DNA from 3 places in the Vreelandella hamiltonii genome. Region 2 is predicted to be linked to each of the others. Evidence: predicted binding sites of a transcription regulator. Region 2 holds the regulator's gene; each other region holds the start of a gene.

Region 1 (5,535 bases), on a different contig from region 2:
ACGCGGGCAGGAGCAGGCCCCGCATCTGTGGCAGATCACTTCCAGCGGCGTGAAAAACACCTTCCCACGGCGGCTGCTGGATACCTTCGACCGGCTCAATCGTTGGCTATACGCGCCGCTGTCGCCGCTCAACTGGTTTACCCAGCGGCGCAAGCTCAGCATCTACCCTCGGGACCCTGAGCAGGCTAGCGCTGGCGAGCGGCTATGGAATGCCAGCGGGATAGGCCTGGTCAGTCTCGACGAGAACGGTCGTCCCACCGATATTCGTCAGTTGGATGCCCGCGGTGGCGACGCGGTGTTTCCGCCGCCGAACATCCCCGGCATGAAGGGGCCAACCGATGGTTCGTCATGAAAATGTCATGTAAATGACGCACGCTTGCTGCCCTGGCACCTTCCTGATGGAGTTGACAAGTCATAGGGATCGTAGACGTTTGACAGGGCAGCAGGCACATGACCGCACAAGAAACCCAGTGGCTTCACCAGATTATCGCGGCAGAAGAGCTGCACGTACTTTTTCAGCCCATTGTCGATGCCAATCAGCAGGCCATTTATGGCTACGAAGCGCTGATCCGTGGCCCCAGCACCTCTCCGTTGCATTCACCGCTAAGGCTGTTCGACGTGGCGACCCAGGCAGGTCTGCTGGTGGAGCTGGACCTGCTTTGCCGACGGCTCGCCATTCGCCGCTTTGCCGAACTCGCACTCCCTGGGCTGCTGTTCCTCAACGTCATGCCGCTGACCATCGTCGAGCGTGATTTCCGCGAGGGGCTGACGCTGGGCTTCATTCAGGAGAGTGGCCTGCCGCCGGAGCGGGTGGTGATCGAGCTGACCGAGCACGTGCCCATCCACGATTACGACCTGATGCGCCAGGCGGTGGCCCACTACCGCGACATGGGGTTTCAGGTAGCCCTGGATGACCTGGGGGCCGGTCACTCCAGCCTGCGCCACTGGGCGGAGCTGCGCCCGGATTTCGTCAAGCTGGACCGCCACTTCATTTCCGGCATCGATCAGGAGCCCGCCAAGCGGGAGTTTCTGCGCTCGATACTGGACGTGGCCAAAAGCCTCGACTGCCAGCTCATCGCAGAAGGGGTCGAAACCGCGGCAGAGCACCTGTGCCTGTGGGAACTGGACCGTGGATTGGCGCTGTTGCAGGGGTTCTACTTCGCACGTCCCAGCGTTCAGCCGCCTGTTCAGCTCAATACGCTGCTGCCCGCCACCACGCAATTGAAAACTCCCGCCGGGCGTACGGCGCATACCATCCTGCGCAGCGTGGAGGCCGTGGCGCCCAGTGTGTCAGTGCCCACGTTGGCGGAACGGTTTCGTGAAACGCCGCATCTGCGCTGCGTGGCCGTGATCGAACAGGGCGTGCCCATTGCCGTGGTGCGGCGCAACGGGTTCCTGACGCTGTTCACCAACCCTTATAGCCATTCGCTGTACGCCAAGCGCTGCGTGCTGGACATCGCCGATCGCAAGATGCTGGTGGCTGCCGCCGACATGCCCCTGGAAACGCTGAGCCAGCAGCTGACCGACAGCCGCGACATCGAACAGGAGGACTTCGTCATCGTCGATGGCGAAGGGCAGTATCTGGGTATGGGCAATATCGTCGATTTGCTGCGCGAGATCACCGCCATCCAGGTGCGTCAGGCGCGCCATGCCAATCCGCTCACCGGGCTGCCCGGTAACATCCTGATCAATGAAACCCTCACGGCCTATCTGAGCCAGGGCAATGGCTTTGCCGCTGCCTACGTGGATCTGGATAACTTCAAGGCGTTCAACGATGCCTACGGTTATGCCCGCGGAGACCATGTGATCATCTCGCTGTCGCGGCTGTTGCAGGCTCAGGTGGAAAGCGCGGGGGGCTTCATCGGGCATATCGGTGGCGACGACTTCATGATGCTGTTACCGCTGGAGCACTGGGAGAGCGTGTGCCAGCAGATTCTGGCCTCCTTCGAGGTCATGGCCCCGAGTTTCTACGAAGAAGAGGACCGCCAGAGAGGCGGGCTTTCCATCGAAAGCCGTCAGGGAGGCGTCAGCTTTTTCCCTTTCGTCAGCGTGTCGGTAGCCGTCAAGCCCATCAGTGACCCGGGCCACTGCAAGGCCCTGGACATTGCCAGCCAACTCTCCGAACTCAAGCACCAGGCGAAGAAGATTGCCGGGAACAGCCTGTTCGTGGAACGGCGTGGCTGTTGCGTGGAGCAGTGAGCCGCCAGAGCGGCAGGTCGTTCACGCGGGTGTCATGTAGACGTCACGAAGTTGTCACCCGCCAGACCCGCCGCTGTCATCTTGGGGCGTCAGGATACATCCACCTCTTACTACCCCGTTAGGTGATCCATGCAATCCTCTCGTCTCTCTACCGTGTCACTCTCGCGCACCCTGATCAGTGCTGCCGTTGCCAGTGCCTTCGCTTTCAGTGCGATGAATGCGGCTGCCGACCTCTCCTCACGCTACGTGGACAACGATGGCGACATGGTGGCCGATATCCCCAGCGATGAGTCTCGGTTGGTCGATCCGGACACGCTGGTCTTTGCTTACACGCCGGTTGAAGACCCGGCGGTCTACGCCGACGTATGGGCGGGTTTCCTGGATCACCTGAGCGAAGCGACGGGTAAACGTGTTCAGTTCTTCCCGGTGCAGTCGAATGCTGCCCAGCAGGAAGCGCTGCGCGCTGGCCGTCTGCACGTGGCTGGCTTCAACACCGGTGGCGTACCGGTGGCGGTCAACTGTGGTGGCTTCCGTCCCTTCGCCATCATGGCGGCCGAAGATGGCAGCTACGGTTACGAAATGGAGATCATCACCTACCCCGGTAGCGGTATCGACGGCATGGAAGACCTGCAGGGTCGTCAGTTGGCCTTCACTTCCGAAACGTCCAACTCGGGCTTCCGCGCACCGTCCGCGCTGCTGCGCTCCGAGTACGGTCTGGAAGCCGGTGATGACTTCGAGACGGCTTTCTCCGGCTCCCACGACAACTCCATCCTGGGCGTCATCAACAAGGATTACGATGCGGCGGCCATTGCCAACTCCGTTGCCCATCGCATGCTGTCACGAGGTGTCATCAACGAGGGTGATTACGAGGTGATCTACACCTCCGAAACCTTCCCCACCACGGCGTACGGCACCGCCCACAACCTGACGCCCGAACTGCAGCAGCAGATTCAGGATGCGTTCTTCAGCTACGACTGGGAAGGCACCGCCCTGCAGGCGGAGTTCGAGAACTCTGGCGAAGCGCAGTTCATTCCCATCAGCTATGAAGAGCACTGGTCGGTCATCCGTACCATTGCCGATGCCAATGGCGTCACTTACGACTGCGATTGATTCCAGCGCTGCGTGACCCTGTCGGCCAGGAGGGCAACCTTCTGGCCGACGCGTTATGGGGTCGAGTCAGTTGAACGTTTTGAGCGACAAGCAAACGAGGCATTCCCCATGTTGACACTCACTGGCGTTGGCAAGCGTTACCCGACGGGCGACCGCGCGCTGACCGATATTCACCTATCGCTGCCCAAAGGCCAGGTGATGGCGCTGATTGGGCCATCGGGTGCAGGCAAAAGTACCCTGATCCGCTGCGTCAATCGTCTGGTGGAACCCAGCCAGGGCAGTATCCGCCTGGAAGAGACCGAACTGACCAAACTGTCGGGCAGCCGCCTGCGTCACGCACGTCGCTCCATGGGCATGATTTTTCAGGAATACGCCTTGGTGGACCGGCTGACCGTCATGGAAAACGTGCTGTCGGGCCAACTGGGCTATGTCGGCTTCTGGCGCAGCTTCTTGCGCCGCTACCCCCAGGAAGCCGTTGCGGAAGCGTTTCGTCTGTTGGAGCGGGTGGGCTTGCCCCATGCCATCGACAAGCGCGCCGATGCGCTGTCGGGTGGCCAGCGCCAGCGTGTCGGCATCGCCCGCGCACTGCTGCAAAGCCCCAAGTTATTGCTGGTGGATGAACCCACCGCCAGTCTGGACCCCATAACCTCGCGCCAGATCATGCGTCTGATTCGCGAGCTGTGCGCCGAGCGCGAGCTGGCGGCCATCATCAACATTCATGACGTGGCTCTGGCGCAGCAGTTTGCCGACCGCATCGTGGGCCTGAGTGCCGGACAAATCGTCTTCGACGGCAAGCCCAGCGAACTCACCAGCGAGATCCTCACCACCATCTATGGGGAAGAGGACTGGGACACCACGCCCGAGCCCGCCGACGAAGAAGATGAGCCATCGCAGGTAGCCCTTGCGCCCACATCGGCAGCGCCCACGTCGGCAGCCAAAGCACACCATGACGCGCGGCCGCTCACCCAGGTTGCCAGTGGAGGCGCGCTATGAGCACGGCAGACGCCACGGCGCGCCAGCAAGCTGCGCGCCAGGGTCAGTGGCGGCGTTTGCCGCTGATCGAAAACCCACGGCTGCGCTGGGGCCTGGCCATCGGTGTGGTGGTGTATCTGGTGCTGGCGCTGTCGTCGGTGCAGGTCAACTGGGCGCGGGTGGCGGAAGGCTCCGGTCGAGCGCTCAACTTTCTAGGGGCCTTTTTGCAGCCCGATTTCCTCAGCCGCCAGAACGACATCATCGCCGGGCTGATGGAAAGCCTGACCATGACGCTGACCTCCACCGTGATCGGCGTCTTGCTGGCGATTCCGGTAGGGTTGGGCGCGGCACGCAACATTGCTCCGCTGCCCATCTATACCCTGTGCCGCGCCATCATTGCCATCTCGCGGACGTTTCAGGAGATCATCATCGCCATTCTGTTCGTGGTGATGTTCGGCTTCGGGCCGTTTGCGGGCATGCTGACGCTGGCCTTCGCCACCATCGGTTTCATGGCCAAGCTGTTGGCAGAAGATATCGAGGACCTGGACTGGAAACAGGTCGAAGCCGTGCGTGCCACGGGGGCAAGCTGGTGGCAAACCATGAACCATGCGGTGCAGCCGCAGGTGATGCCGCGCTTGATCGGGCTCTCCATGTACCGTCTGGACATCAATTTCCGTGAATCGTCGGTGATCGGCATCGTCGGTGCGGGGGGCATTGGCGCCACGCTGAACACCTCGCTGAGCCGTTACGAATACGGCACCTCGGCGGCGATCCTGCTGATCATCATTGCCATCGTGCTGATGAGTGAATACGCCTCCAGCCATGTGCGCCGCTGGACCCAGTAGCGCTGCGATGCCTTAACCCGTAAAGGAAATTTCCATGCCCGTTTCGAGTTCCCCCCAAGGCGTGCCGCAGTGGCAGCGGCGCACCACCCGCGCCCAGTGGCTCCAGTATGTGGCCTGGCTGGCAGGTATCTGCCTTTTCCTGCTCTGCTGGAAAGTGATCTCCGACAACACCATGTGGGTGTTCGTGGAAGATGCTGGCCGCCAGGGCAGTGACCTGATCAACCGCATGATGCCGCCCCGGTGGGAGTATGCCAGTGTCCTCTGGAAGCCCATGTGGGACACCCTCAACATCGCCACGCTAGGCACCGCGCTGGGCATCGTCATGGCGTTTCCGGTGGCTTTTCTGGCGGCTCGCAACACGACGCCCCACCCGCTGGTACGCAGCCTGGCGTTGACCATCATCGTTTCG
Region 2 (5,535 bases):
CGAGCCTGATTCAAGCGTCACGCGAAAGTAGGCCAATCGCTGATGAGGGATATCCATCGCCTGGTACTACCTCGCGTGACGAAAATGCGCCCAGCTTGAAGGGCTACAAGTATCTGAGCAGCTTTTGCAGCTTGTTCATGTCGGCAGAGTCGCCGACGAGGCGCACGTCACCCGCCACCATGCCATCCAGAAATGCCTGTTGCGTCGGCTTTCTGAGGATGCGCAGGGCGGCTTCCTGGTCGCGAAAGCGCAGCTCCAGGTCCAGGTCGACGGGCAGGCCTTTACCGGACGTGATGCGTTTGGGGGTCATCCGGTAGTGGCGTGCCGTGCTCAAATCTTCTGTGGCAATGCCCCAGTCCAGGCCGCGCATGCGTTCCAACTGCTCACGAAAGCGCGGCTTGCGGCGCAGGGCGCGCTTGAGCATGAAACTCAACAGCCACAGCGTCAGCGAAAGCTTCATTAGGAAACGGCGTCCTTGAGCGCTTTGCCTGGCTTGAACGCCACGTTCTTGCTGGCCGGAATCTGTAGCGGTGCGCCGGTCTGCGGGTTTTTGCCGGTACGGGCGGCGCGTTCACGTACGGTGAAGGTGCCAAAGCCAATCAGTGTGACGTCTTCGCCTTTGGCCACGCTGTTGGTGATTTCGTCCAGAATGACATTCAGGACCTGGCCTGCCTTGTCCTTGGACAGGTCAGCACTCTCGGCGATGGCAGCGGCGAGTTCAGGTTTGCGCATGAAGGAATCTCCCTTGTGAAAAACAAACGTCAATGTTGTTGGTAACCCACCCCAGCAGGGCTTATTCAGCCTAGTCGTGAAGGCGGCGAAAATCAGCCTAGCAGGGCAGGGACAGCTCTGGAAAGCTCCACTTTCCTTCTCACGCAGCCCCCTGTCAACGCAAAACCAATCAAACGACCGTCTTTATCTTCCGCCAGCGCCGTCAAATCCTGCCCATGACCCTCCACTCGCCAGTGCTGCGGTGTGCCCACTGGCGGGTAGGCCACCACCGGGAGCAGAGGCGTTTTGACGATGATCGGCCAGGCGCCGAAGCTTACCGGGGTAGGCGAGCCGCCCAGCGTGGCCGCCAGCGCTTTGGCGCTGGCTTGCAGCGGCTGAACGTACATGGCGTTCACGCCGTCGATGCAGGCCACGTCGCCCAATGCGTATACGTTGGGCTGGTGAGTACGAAGCAGCCGGTCCACCTCGATACCGCGGGCGCTGACCGCGAGTCCGGCGGCCTCGGCCAGCGCCGTGCGGGGCGCCAGTCCCGTGGCCAACAGGACGATGTCCACCGTATGGCGCTCGCCGCCGTCGAGCTGCAGTACCAGGTCGCGGTCGGCATTCATGGATAGGCTGTCCAGCGTGCGCCCCAGTGCCAGTTGCATGCCTGCCGTTCGAAAGGTTTCGGCCAAGGCATGGCCCAGCGGCTCGGGCAGCAGGCGCGGCAGCGGGGTGCTCTCTGGCGCCACCAGGGTGACGTGGTGGCCGCCCGCATGGAGGTCGTTGGCGAATTCGCAGCCCACCAGGCCCGCGCCAATGATCGCCACTCGGCTTGGCTGGGCGAGCGCTGCATACAGGCGGCGGTAGTCATCCAGGTCGTTGACCGTGAAACAGCGCCCTTTCAGCGCACTGGGTATCTGGAATGGCGTGCGCGGGGCCGCGCCGGTGGCGAGCACCAGGTGCTCGTAGCGGAGCAGGGTGCCGTTGTCCAGGCGCAGCATCTGGTGTTCCAACGCCAGTTCGACGACTTGCGTGTGGGCCATGAGCTGGGCATTCAGTTCGTCGGCGAGCGCTTCTGCGCTGCGCTGCGCCAGCTTTTCGGGGCTCAACCGCTTGGCGAAGCCCGTGGACAGCAGCGGTTTGCTGTACTCTTCGCCACGGTCGGCGCTAACCAGCGCGATGGTGCGAGAATCTCCCTGGTGGCGCAGCGCTCGCGCCAGGCCAATACCGGCCATGCCAGTGCCGACAATGATCAGCTCGGCATGTGGGGATTCGCTGAAGTGTGAATCGGGCATATCGTTATCCGGGGGTAAGGAACAAAAGCCTGCCAAGCCATCATGTTACACTAGCCTTCTTTCCAATTGACTGCTCTGGAGGCTCAGGTGACGCTCGTTGAGTTGCCACGCCCTGCGTTTTCGCTACCCCCCCACTGGCGGCCGGTTGCCGCTGCGCGGCCTGCCATGAGTGCGGCCTGGTGGCAATGGGTGGCCTCGACCGACTCCCTGACGGCGCGCCTGATGGCGGCCGGAGCGCCGAGCCAGTTCCGCGTACGCCTGCTGCGTCAGACCATTGGCCTGCCGTTTCAGGACGAAGCCATGGCGCTGGGAATCGCTCCACGTCGCCATGCCTGGCTACGCGAGGTGGCGCTGTGCATCGACGGCACCCCCTGGGTGGTGGCGCGATCGGTGGCACCGCTGGAGCAGCTGCAGGGCAAAGGCCTGGGGGCCTTGGGCGAGCGTTCGCTGGGCAGCTGGTTGTTTCAGCAGCCGGACCTGGTGCGCGGGCCGTTGCAGGCCACGGTGTCGCTCCCGCGCTTCACGGCGTGGGGTGCCCCCGCCAAGGGGCGTAGCCAGTGGGGGCGTCGCTCGGTCTTTCAGCACGCGGGGTTGTCGCTGCTGGTTCAAGAGTATTTTTTATCGACCATGGCCGATGCGCTGAGCCTGCCCTCGCGCTAGGCTATTCTGGAGTTTCTTTCACGAGGTAAGCATGAGCATGGACCGTTCTCTATTGCGGCCAACGGGTTGGGCCCGGCTGGCAGACTTTCTTCAGCTGATGCGCCTGGATCGGCCCATTGGTACCTGGCTGCTCATGTGGCCGACGCTCTGGGCGCTGTGGGTGGCTGCAGAAGGGGTGCCGGGTCGCTCCGTGCTGATCATCTTCATTGCCGGTGTCTACGTGATGCGTGCTGCGGGCTGCGTGGTGAACGACTATGCCGACCGCCATGTGGATGGCCACGTCAAGCGTACTCGCCAGCGCCCCATGGCCACGGGACGCATCAGCGAAACCGAAGCCCAGCTGCTGTTCGTGGCGCTGGTCGCCGCTGCCTTCATTTTGGTGCTGCTGACTAACTGGTTCACCGTGCTGCTGTCGGTGGGCGGCGTGCTGCTGGCTTTCGTGTATCCGTTCATGAAGCGCTACACCCACTTCCCGCAGGTGGTGCTGGGCGCGGCCTTTTCCTGGGCCATTCCCATGGCGTTTGGCGCGGTATTGGGCCACGTGCCTTTGGAAGCCTGGCTGCTGTTCAGTGCCAACCTGCTGTGGACCGTTGCCTACGATACCCAGTACGCCATGGTCGACCGTGACGATGATCTGAAAATCGGTATCAAGTCGACCGCCGTGCTGTTTGGCCGTGCTGACCGGCTGATCATCGGAGTGCTGCAGGCAAGCGTGCTGGCCCTGCTGAGCTGGGTCGCGCTGCGCGTTGGGCTAGGGGGCTTTTTCTGGCTGGGGTTGCTGGGCATGGCGGCGACGTTCGCGTACCAGCAGTGGCTGATCGTCGGGCGCGATCGAGACCGCTGTTTTCAGGCCTTCCTGAACAACCACTGGTCGGGTCTGCTGGTCTTTGCAGGTATTGCCTTGAGCTGGTGGCCGGTAGCGGGCTAAATTGACTGGGTGTCATGGAACTGTCATCAAGTCATGGTGTTATCGTCACACGCATGTCATTGAACTTTCCTGAATAGAGCACCGTGAGGCCCTGGAATGACCGCCAAGACCGTACTGATCGTCGATGATGAGGCGCCGATCCGCGAAATGATCGCCGTGGCGCTGGAAATGGCTGACTATCGCGTGCTTGAAGCGGACAACGCCCAGGATGCCCACGCCATGGTCGTCGACCACCAGCCTGACTTGCTGCTGCTGGACTGGATGATGCCGGGCACCAGCGGCATCGAGTTGGCCCGTCGGCTGAAGCGCGAAGAAGCCACCGCCGAGCTGCCGATCATCATGCTGACGGCCAAGGGCGAAGAGGACAACAAGATCCAGGGCCTGGAAGCGGGTGCCGACGACTATATCACCAAGCCCTTTTCCCCCCGTGAGCTGGTGGCCCGCCTGAAGGCCGTGCTGCGCCGTGCCACGCCGCGTGGCGTGGAAGACCCCATCGAAATCAATGGTCTGCTGTTGGACCCGGTGAGCCACCGGGTCAGCGCCCATGGCAAGGCGCTGGAAATGGGGCCTACCGAGTATCGTCTGCTGCAGTTTTTCATGACCCATCAGGAGCGCGCCTACACGCGCAGCCAATTGCTTGACCAGGTATGGGGTGGCAACGTCTACGTGGAAGAGCGCACGGTGGACGTGCATATTCGTCGTCTTCGTAAAGCGCTGGGCGAGCCTCATCAAAATCTGATTCAAACGGTGCGCGGTACTGGGTACCGGTTCTCTGCGCGAGTGTAAGCGTGCGCCTGTGGAGCCGTGAGATCTGGCGCATCATCTGGCTGGCCCTGTTGGGCCTCTGCCTGGGATGGCTGGTGGATTACCCTGGCGCCGGGCTGGCGGCGGGGCTGCTGTTTTGTCTGGTCTATCATCTGCGCCAGTTTCGAGCGCTCTTCCTTTGGCTGACGCTTCACCCCCACGATGAGCCCCCGGCGGCCAAGGGCATGTGGGGGGAGCTGTTCGACCGCCTCTATCGCTACCAGAAAAGCCAGCGCATTACCCAAAGTCGTTTACGGGCGACGCTGGCGAGAATCCAGGAGTCCTCCGAAGCCATGCGCGATAGCGTGGTGATGCTGGACCGCCACGGCGACCTGGAGTGGTGGAACAGCGCGGCCACCGACATGCTGGGGCTGCAAACCGCCCACGATCGTGGCCAGCACATCACCAACCTGCTGCGCGATCCTCGCTTCATCAGTTACTTCAATGCCCGCGATTACAGCGAGCCGCTGACGCTGACCTCGCCGATCGACGAGCGGCGCATCCTCCAGTATCAGATCACTCTGTACGGTGATGACGAGCGGCTGGTCATGGCCCGTGATATTACGCGTCTGCACCGCCTGGAGCAGATGCGGCGTGACTTCGTCGCCAACGTCTCCCATGAACTGCGCACTCCGCTGACCGTGCTGTCGGGCTACCTGGAAACCTACGGCGACCTCAAGGAGCTGCTGCCTCCCCGCTTGGGTAAAGGAATTGTACAGATGGAGGAGCAGACGCGGCGGATGCAGAACCTGGTCAATGACCTGCTGCTGCTGTCACGGCTGGAAATCGACCAGGGCGGCGACGATCACCAGACGCTGGCCGTAGGCCCCATGCTCGACAGCATTCGCCGAGACGCTCTGGCGCTCTCGAGGCAGCAGCACAGTGTGCAGGTCATTCTAGAGAGCGACGCTGGCTTGATCGGCAGCGAGCAGGAGCTGCGCAGCGCCATTTCCAATCTAGCCTTCAATGCCGTGCGCTATACCCCGGAAGGCAGCCAGATCACGCTGCGCTGGTCGGTGGCCGCCAACGGCAACGGGTGTATCGAGGTCGAGGACGATGGCGATGGCATTGATCCGGTGCATATCCCCCGCCTGACCGAGCGCTTCTATCGAGTGGATAAAGGGCGCAGTACGG
Region 3 (5,535 bases), on a different contig from region 2:
TCATTGGGGCGTATCGATCAGACCCGCGTGCGTTCGGGTCAGTTGGAAGACGAAGATTGGCCGCGGCTGACCTCGGCGGTGAACCTGCTGAAAGACAAGCAGCTGTTCATCGATGATACGGCAGCCTTGTCACCCAATGAGATGCGCTCACGGCTGCGTCGGGTGGTGCGTGAGCACGGCAATATCGCCTTGATCATGATCGACTATCTGCAGTTGATGCAGATTCCTGGCTTTAACGAAAACCGCACGGGCGAGATCTCGGAAATTTCGCGTTCGCTGAAAGGCCTGGCCAAGGAGTTCCAGTGTCCGGTGGTGGCGCTTTCCCAGCTGAACCGCTCGCTGGAGCAGCGTCCCAACAAGCGTCCAGTCATGTCGGACCTTCGCGAATCGGGCGCGATCGAGCAGGACGCAGACGTCATTGCCTTCGTGTATCGCGACGAAGTGTATAACCGCGATAACCCGGACAACCAGGGTCTGGCCGAGTTGATCATTGGTAAGCAGCGTAATGGTCCCATCGGGACGGTACACATGGCCTTCATAGGCAAATACACGCGCTTCGAAGACTTGGCGCCGGATAGTTACGGTGAAGCCTTCGGCGATTGACTTGAGGCTGAGGGGGGAGCACGTATAATGCGCTCCCCGTTGGCTGAGTCGTCTGGGTAACCCTCACTGGAAGGGCGGGATGAGAAGCGTGGGTCAATCGCATTGGTAGATAGACAGGAGTAACGCATGGCAGGTGGTTTTAGGCGCGGTAACCGTAAGCGGCTTCCCAAGCTGGAAGGTCGGGGTGAGCTCCAGTCGTTAGAGCGTGAAGGTCCCTTCAAAGAGTGGTTGGGCATGCCCGATCTCTACCGCTACCACTTGGTAGTGGAAGGGGAGCAGTACAGCTACCAGACAGAAGATGCGGAATTACCTGTCACCATTGGCGACAAGGTCGTGTTCCGTTACAAGGAAACCAAAGGGGGCAACTGGATCGATCGCAACTCGCTTGGCAAGGCCATCGACCCCTCGGAATATCAGTAATACGACACACATCTTGACGTTTCGGTCAGGAACTCTTTTCTGTTATTGCCCTCTTAGGGGGATAGTGCCAAGGTAATACTATTGTCATGGGGCAAAGGCATGCTGTGCTCCATGGCGATGACCAATAACAGGAGGGAACCATGGAACTTAAAGAGCTTAAACAGTTCGTCGAACGTCATGACAATTTTGAAATCCGGGTAATCACGCATTCGGGCAGCCGTTTCTATCAGGTCGAGCTCGAAGACGTCGAGGGTGAGCGTCATATGCTGACCCAGCGTGGCAAGCCTATGCTGTTTCGAGCGCTGGATGATGTGTACCTCGAACTCAAGCGGGCCGGTATCCACCGGGCTTACCTCGTTCAGCACGTGCCTCAGGATGAAGTCATTGGTCGCGACGCCCACTACAGCGCGCCGCTGACCTCGCGTATGCCGCTGGTATTCTGACGCCCAGGTATCACTGATTGCGCGAGCGTGACCCGCATTTTTCCCACCATTGGCCCAGCCGAATTCGGCGACGGGCAAAGAACCGATAGCCTGCATCCATGACGGCGCGCAGGCCAGGCAAGCAAGACAGTCTTACCAGCCGCCTGTAGCCCAACACGGCATACAGGGCCCGGCTGGCATCCATCCCGACATACCAATTTCCCTGCTGATCCTGAAGATGCAATTGCCCCATCATGGCTTCGAAGCTGAGCCCCAATGCGCCGGGGTCGAAATCCTCGTGCTGAATATCGACTAGACGAATGCGCTGCTGGTGTCGGTGTTTGGCCAGCCAGGCCACTTCGACGCGACAAAAGGGGCAGTGTCCATCGTGGTAGAGCGTGACCGGTGGTTCGGCATGCAGCGTGGCGAAACGGCTCATGAGGAGCGCTCCTCGTGGGTGTACCCTTGGGTGTGAACGGCTTGCCCGTAATCGGCGGCAGTGGGGAGCGATGCCAGGAACTGTTCTGCTTGCTGACGCATGGCGTCGCGTTTTTCCTCTTTCATGCGTGCCAGCGAGCCGTAGATCAGCTTCATGCGTGGATTCCGATTGAGCTGTTCGGCATGGGTCTCCAGAAAATGCCAGTAGAGACTGTTGAGCGGGCAGGCCTTGGGGCCGGTGACCAGCTTGGGGGAGTAGCGACAGTGCTGGCAGTGGTCGGACATCTTGTCGATGTATTTGCCGGAAGCGCAGTAGGGCTTGGAGCCCATCAAGCCGCCGTCCGCGTGCAGCACCATACCCAAGGTGTTGGGTAGCTCGACCCACTCGCAGGCGTCGGCGTAAACGGCCAGGTACCAGTCGCACAGCGCCTCTGGCTTGACCCCGCAGAGCAGGGCGAAGTTGCCCGTGACCATCAGGCGCTGAATATGATGCGCGTAGCTGTGGTCGATGGTCATCTGGATGGCGCGTTGCAGGCAGCGCATGTCGGTCTTCGCATCCCAGTAGAAGGCGGGCAAGTCGCGCTGAAAACCCAGCTGGTTCTCTCGTTTGTAATCCGGCATGCGCGTCCAGTAGAGGCCGCGCACGTACTCACGCCACCCGAGAATCTGCCGTATGAACCCTTCCACGGCGTTGATCGGTGCCTTGCCTGCCTGATATTGCGCAGCCGCTTCTTCGCATACTTCGAAGGGCGTGAGCAGGCCAATGTTCATGGCAGCAGAGAGGCGCGAGTGGTACAGGTAGGGTGACTGGTCGCTGATGGCATCCTGATAGCGGCCAAAGTCGGCCAGCCCGTGGGTGATGAAGTGCTTCAGGTCCACCAGTGCTTGACGTCGGGTGACCGGCAAATTGAAGGTCTCGATCTCGCCCATGTGCTCGGGGAACCACTCGGCGGCATTGGCCAGCGCTTCCTGAGTGGTTTCATCCTGCCCGTGCGCGGGGAGTTCAGGGAAGCTCAGCCCAGGCTGGACGGGTTCTCGGTTATCGTGGTCGAAATTCCACTGTCCGCCCATGGGGGCGTCGCCTTCCATCAGTAGCCCGGTACGTTTACGCTGTTCCCGGTAGAAGTATTCGAGGCGGATTTGCTTACGCCCCTTGGCCCATTGGGCAAAGTCGTCTGGGGTGGTGAAGAAGCGGTCGTCTTCCAGGATTTTCCAGGGCAGTGAGGCGGCCTGACGCTGCTGCATGGCGTTCCACAGCCGCCACTCGCCGGGGCGCGTCACACGAATTTCATCGCACTGGTACTGTCTTGTCAGCCGCTCGGCTTCATCGATCAATGATTGGGTGTTATCCGCATCGTCCATGCGGCTGTAATGCACGTTGAAGCCCTTGTCGCGCAGCTGTTGGGCAAAATGTCGCATGGCGGCCAGGAACAGGCCGATCTTGTGTATATGGTGAGGGACGTAGCGTGCTTCTTCAGCGACCTCACAGAGCGCCACCACCGCGCCTTCAGGGGCCTGGCGAAGGGTAGGCAGGGTCAGGGAAAGCTGGTCACCCAGAATGAGTAGCAAAGGCTTGGACATGAGTTCGCCTGTAGTTATACAAATTATGCTGATAGTATAACTTTATTCCGCGTCTTTGCTGAAAAGTGATAAGATTTAGACCATTGTGAATGATCGACAGCCCCCAGGAGTAAGTGAGATGGCCGACAGCGTTGTAAAGGATCAACCCGGTGAAGGGCGCTTGGCCCACGCGCCAAGCAGTCATCCTCCGGTTGCCCCCGCCAAGGTGGGCGTGGTGCTGGCCAATCTGGGGACGCCCAATGCGACTGACTACTGGTCCATGCGGCGCTATCTCAACGAATTCCTGTCGGATAAGCGGGTCGTGGACTATGCGGGTTGGAAATGGCAACCGCTGCTGCAGCTCATCATTCTGACCAAGCGCCCCTTTACGTCGGGCCATGCCTACAAAAGCATCTGGAACACCGAAAAAGACGAGAGCCCGCTGCTGACCATTACCCGTGCACAAACGGAAAAGATGACCGCCCGGCTGAAAGCGCTGTATGGCGACAGTGTCGAGGTCGATTTCTGCATGCGCTATGGCAACCCTTCCACGGAAAGCGTGCTGAATCGCATGAAAGAGAAGGGCTGCGAGCGCATCGTGTTCTTCCCGCTCTACCCGCAGTACGGCTCGCCCACCACGGCTACCGCCAACGATCAGGCGTTTCGCACGTTGATGAAGATGAAGTGGCAGCCCTACCTGCGCACGGTGCCGGCCTACTTTGAACACCCGGCTTACATCCAGGCGCTGGCCAACTCGGTGCAAGAGGCGTACGACGGCTTTGAAAGTCGCCCCACCAAGCTCGTGGCCAGCTACCACGGTGTGCCGGAACGCTATCTGATGGAAGGCGACCCTTACCACTGCCAGTGCCAGAAAACCACGCGCCTGCTACGTGAGCGTCTGGGGTTGAGCAAGGAGGAGGTCGATACCGCCTTCCAGTCACAGTTTGGCCCGGAAAAGTGGGTAGGCCCGCAAACCGTAGACCATGTGGCCGAGCTGGCCAGGCAGGGCCACAAGCACATTGCCATTCTGTCACCTGCCTTCTCCTCCGACTGTGTGGAAACCCTCGAAGAGATCAAGGAGGAGATTCACGACAGTTTCATGGAGGCCGGTGGCGAGACGTTCAGCTATATTCCTTGCCTGAATGATCGCGATGATCATATCGATGCCCTGTTGGCCGTGGTCAACAATGAGCTGTTGGGCTGGTTGCCCGTGCCCGCTCAGTAAGATTTCTGCTCGCGCTGACGCCGCTTTGGCCACTGGCCGAGCGGCTTTTTTATGCCAGCGAGGTGGCTGGAGTTTTTCGAAGGGCTGGTATAAGGTTTGTGCATATAAAATCACATTTATTCAACGTTTAAGCGGCACATGTCGTACCATGCGCCGCTCACGGGAATAGTTTGCGCTTATTTTAGGGAGAGAACGCCGGATGCAATTTGCCGTTTTAATAGGCTTCGTGCTGGCAGCGTCGTCACCGCTGCTCAACCTCTGGTGTAGGGAACGAACCAGCTTGGTGCTGGCGCTATTTCCAGCGCTGATGGCCGCGTGGCTGATTGGCCAGGCCCCGGTGGTGCTGAGTGAAGGGCCGCAGCTGCTGGAGTGGGCGTGGGTGCCGTCGCTGGGGATCAGCCTGAGCTTTTTGCTGGATGGCCTGTCGCTACTGTTTGGCCTGCTGATTTCCGTCATCGGTACTTGCGTACTGATCTATGCTGGCGGGTACTTGAAAGGCCATCCGGATATTGCCCGCTTCCATCTGGCGCTGGTGGCCTTCATGGCCTCCATGATGGGGCTGGTCATGGCCGATGGCCTGTTGACCCTGTTCGTGTTCTGGGAACTGACCAGTATCACCTCGTATCTGTTGATCGGCTTCAACCATAACGATATCGAGGCCAGAAAGTCGGCTCGCCAGGGCTTGTTCGTGACCGTGGCCGGTGGGCTGGCGCTGATGGCGGGACTGGTCCTGCTGGGTGTGGCCAGCGGCAGCTGGTCGCTGAGCGAGATTCTGCAGTCCGACGACAACCTGCGCGAGCATGCGCTCTATACGCCCATGTTGATCTGCCTGCTGCTCGGTGCGTTCACCAAGTCGGCGCAGTTTCC

Evidence for each region. The regulator PhoB, encoded in region 2, activates phosphate uptake and scavenging genes when phosphate is short. The targets are predictions, from matches to a motif close to TGTCATANNNNTGTCANA.
Region 1: the regulator PhoB is predicted to act here: its motif matches at 2,230-2,247, upstream of phnD (phosphate/phosphite/phosphonate ABC transporter substrate-binding protein).
Region 3: the regulator PhoB is predicted to act here: its motif matches at 1,095-1,112, upstream of IE061_RS05960 (DUF6482 family protein).

What each region holds. Positions count from the first base shown of each region.
Region 1 covers NZ_BMXO01000006.1:32,020-37,554, reverse strand. Annotated here, with positions in the region: gene IE061_RS07980 (metallophosphoesterase family protein) at 1-352, shown strand, start outside; gene IE061_RS07975 (bifunctional diguanylate cyclase/phosphodiesterase) at 451-2,199, shown strand; gene phnD (phosphate/phosphite/phosphonate ABC transporter substrate-binding protein) at 2,329-3,309, shown strand; gene phnC (phosphonate ABC transporter ATP-binding protein) at 3,418-4,302, shown strand; gene phnE (phosphonate ABC transporter, permease protein PhnE) at 4,299-5,126, shown strand; gene phnE (phosphonate ABC transporter, permease protein PhnE) at 5,161-5,535, shown strand, end outside.
Region 2 covers NZ_BMXO01000005.1:192,667-198,201, reverse strand. Annotated here, with positions in the region: gene IE061_RS07770 (LysR family transcriptional regulator) at 1-57, opposite strand, end outside; gene IE061_RS07765 (hypothetical protein) at 104-460, opposite strand; gene IE061_RS07760 (HU family DNA-binding protein) at 460-732, opposite strand; gene IE061_RS07755 (NAD(P)/FAD-dependent oxidoreductase) at 825-2,009, opposite strand; gene IE061_RS07750 (chorismate--pyruvate lyase family protein) at 2,097-2,669, shown strand; gene ubiA (4-hydroxybenzoate octaprenyltransferase) at 2,707-3,597, shown strand; gene phoB (phosphate regulon transcriptional regulator PhoB) at 3,694-4,383, shown strand; gene phoR (phosphate regulon sensor histidine kinase PhoR) at 4,386-5,535, shown strand, end outside.
Region 3 covers NZ_BMXO01000004.1:32,242-37,776, reverse strand. Annotated here, with positions in the region: gene dnaB (replicative DNA helicase) at 1-603, shown strand, start outside; gene IE061_RS05965 (hypothetical protein) at 730-1,023, shown strand; gene IE061_RS05960 (DUF6482 family protein) at 1,164-1,466, shown strand; gene IE061_RS05955 (thiol-disulfide oxidoreductase DCC family protein) at 1,477-1,884, opposite strand; gene IE061_RS05950 (cryptochrome/photolyase family protein) at 1,881-3,464, opposite strand; gene hemH (ferrochelatase) at 3,583-4,668, shown strand; gene IE061_RS05940 (putative monovalent cation/H+ antiporter subunit A) at 4,868-5,535, shown strand, end outside.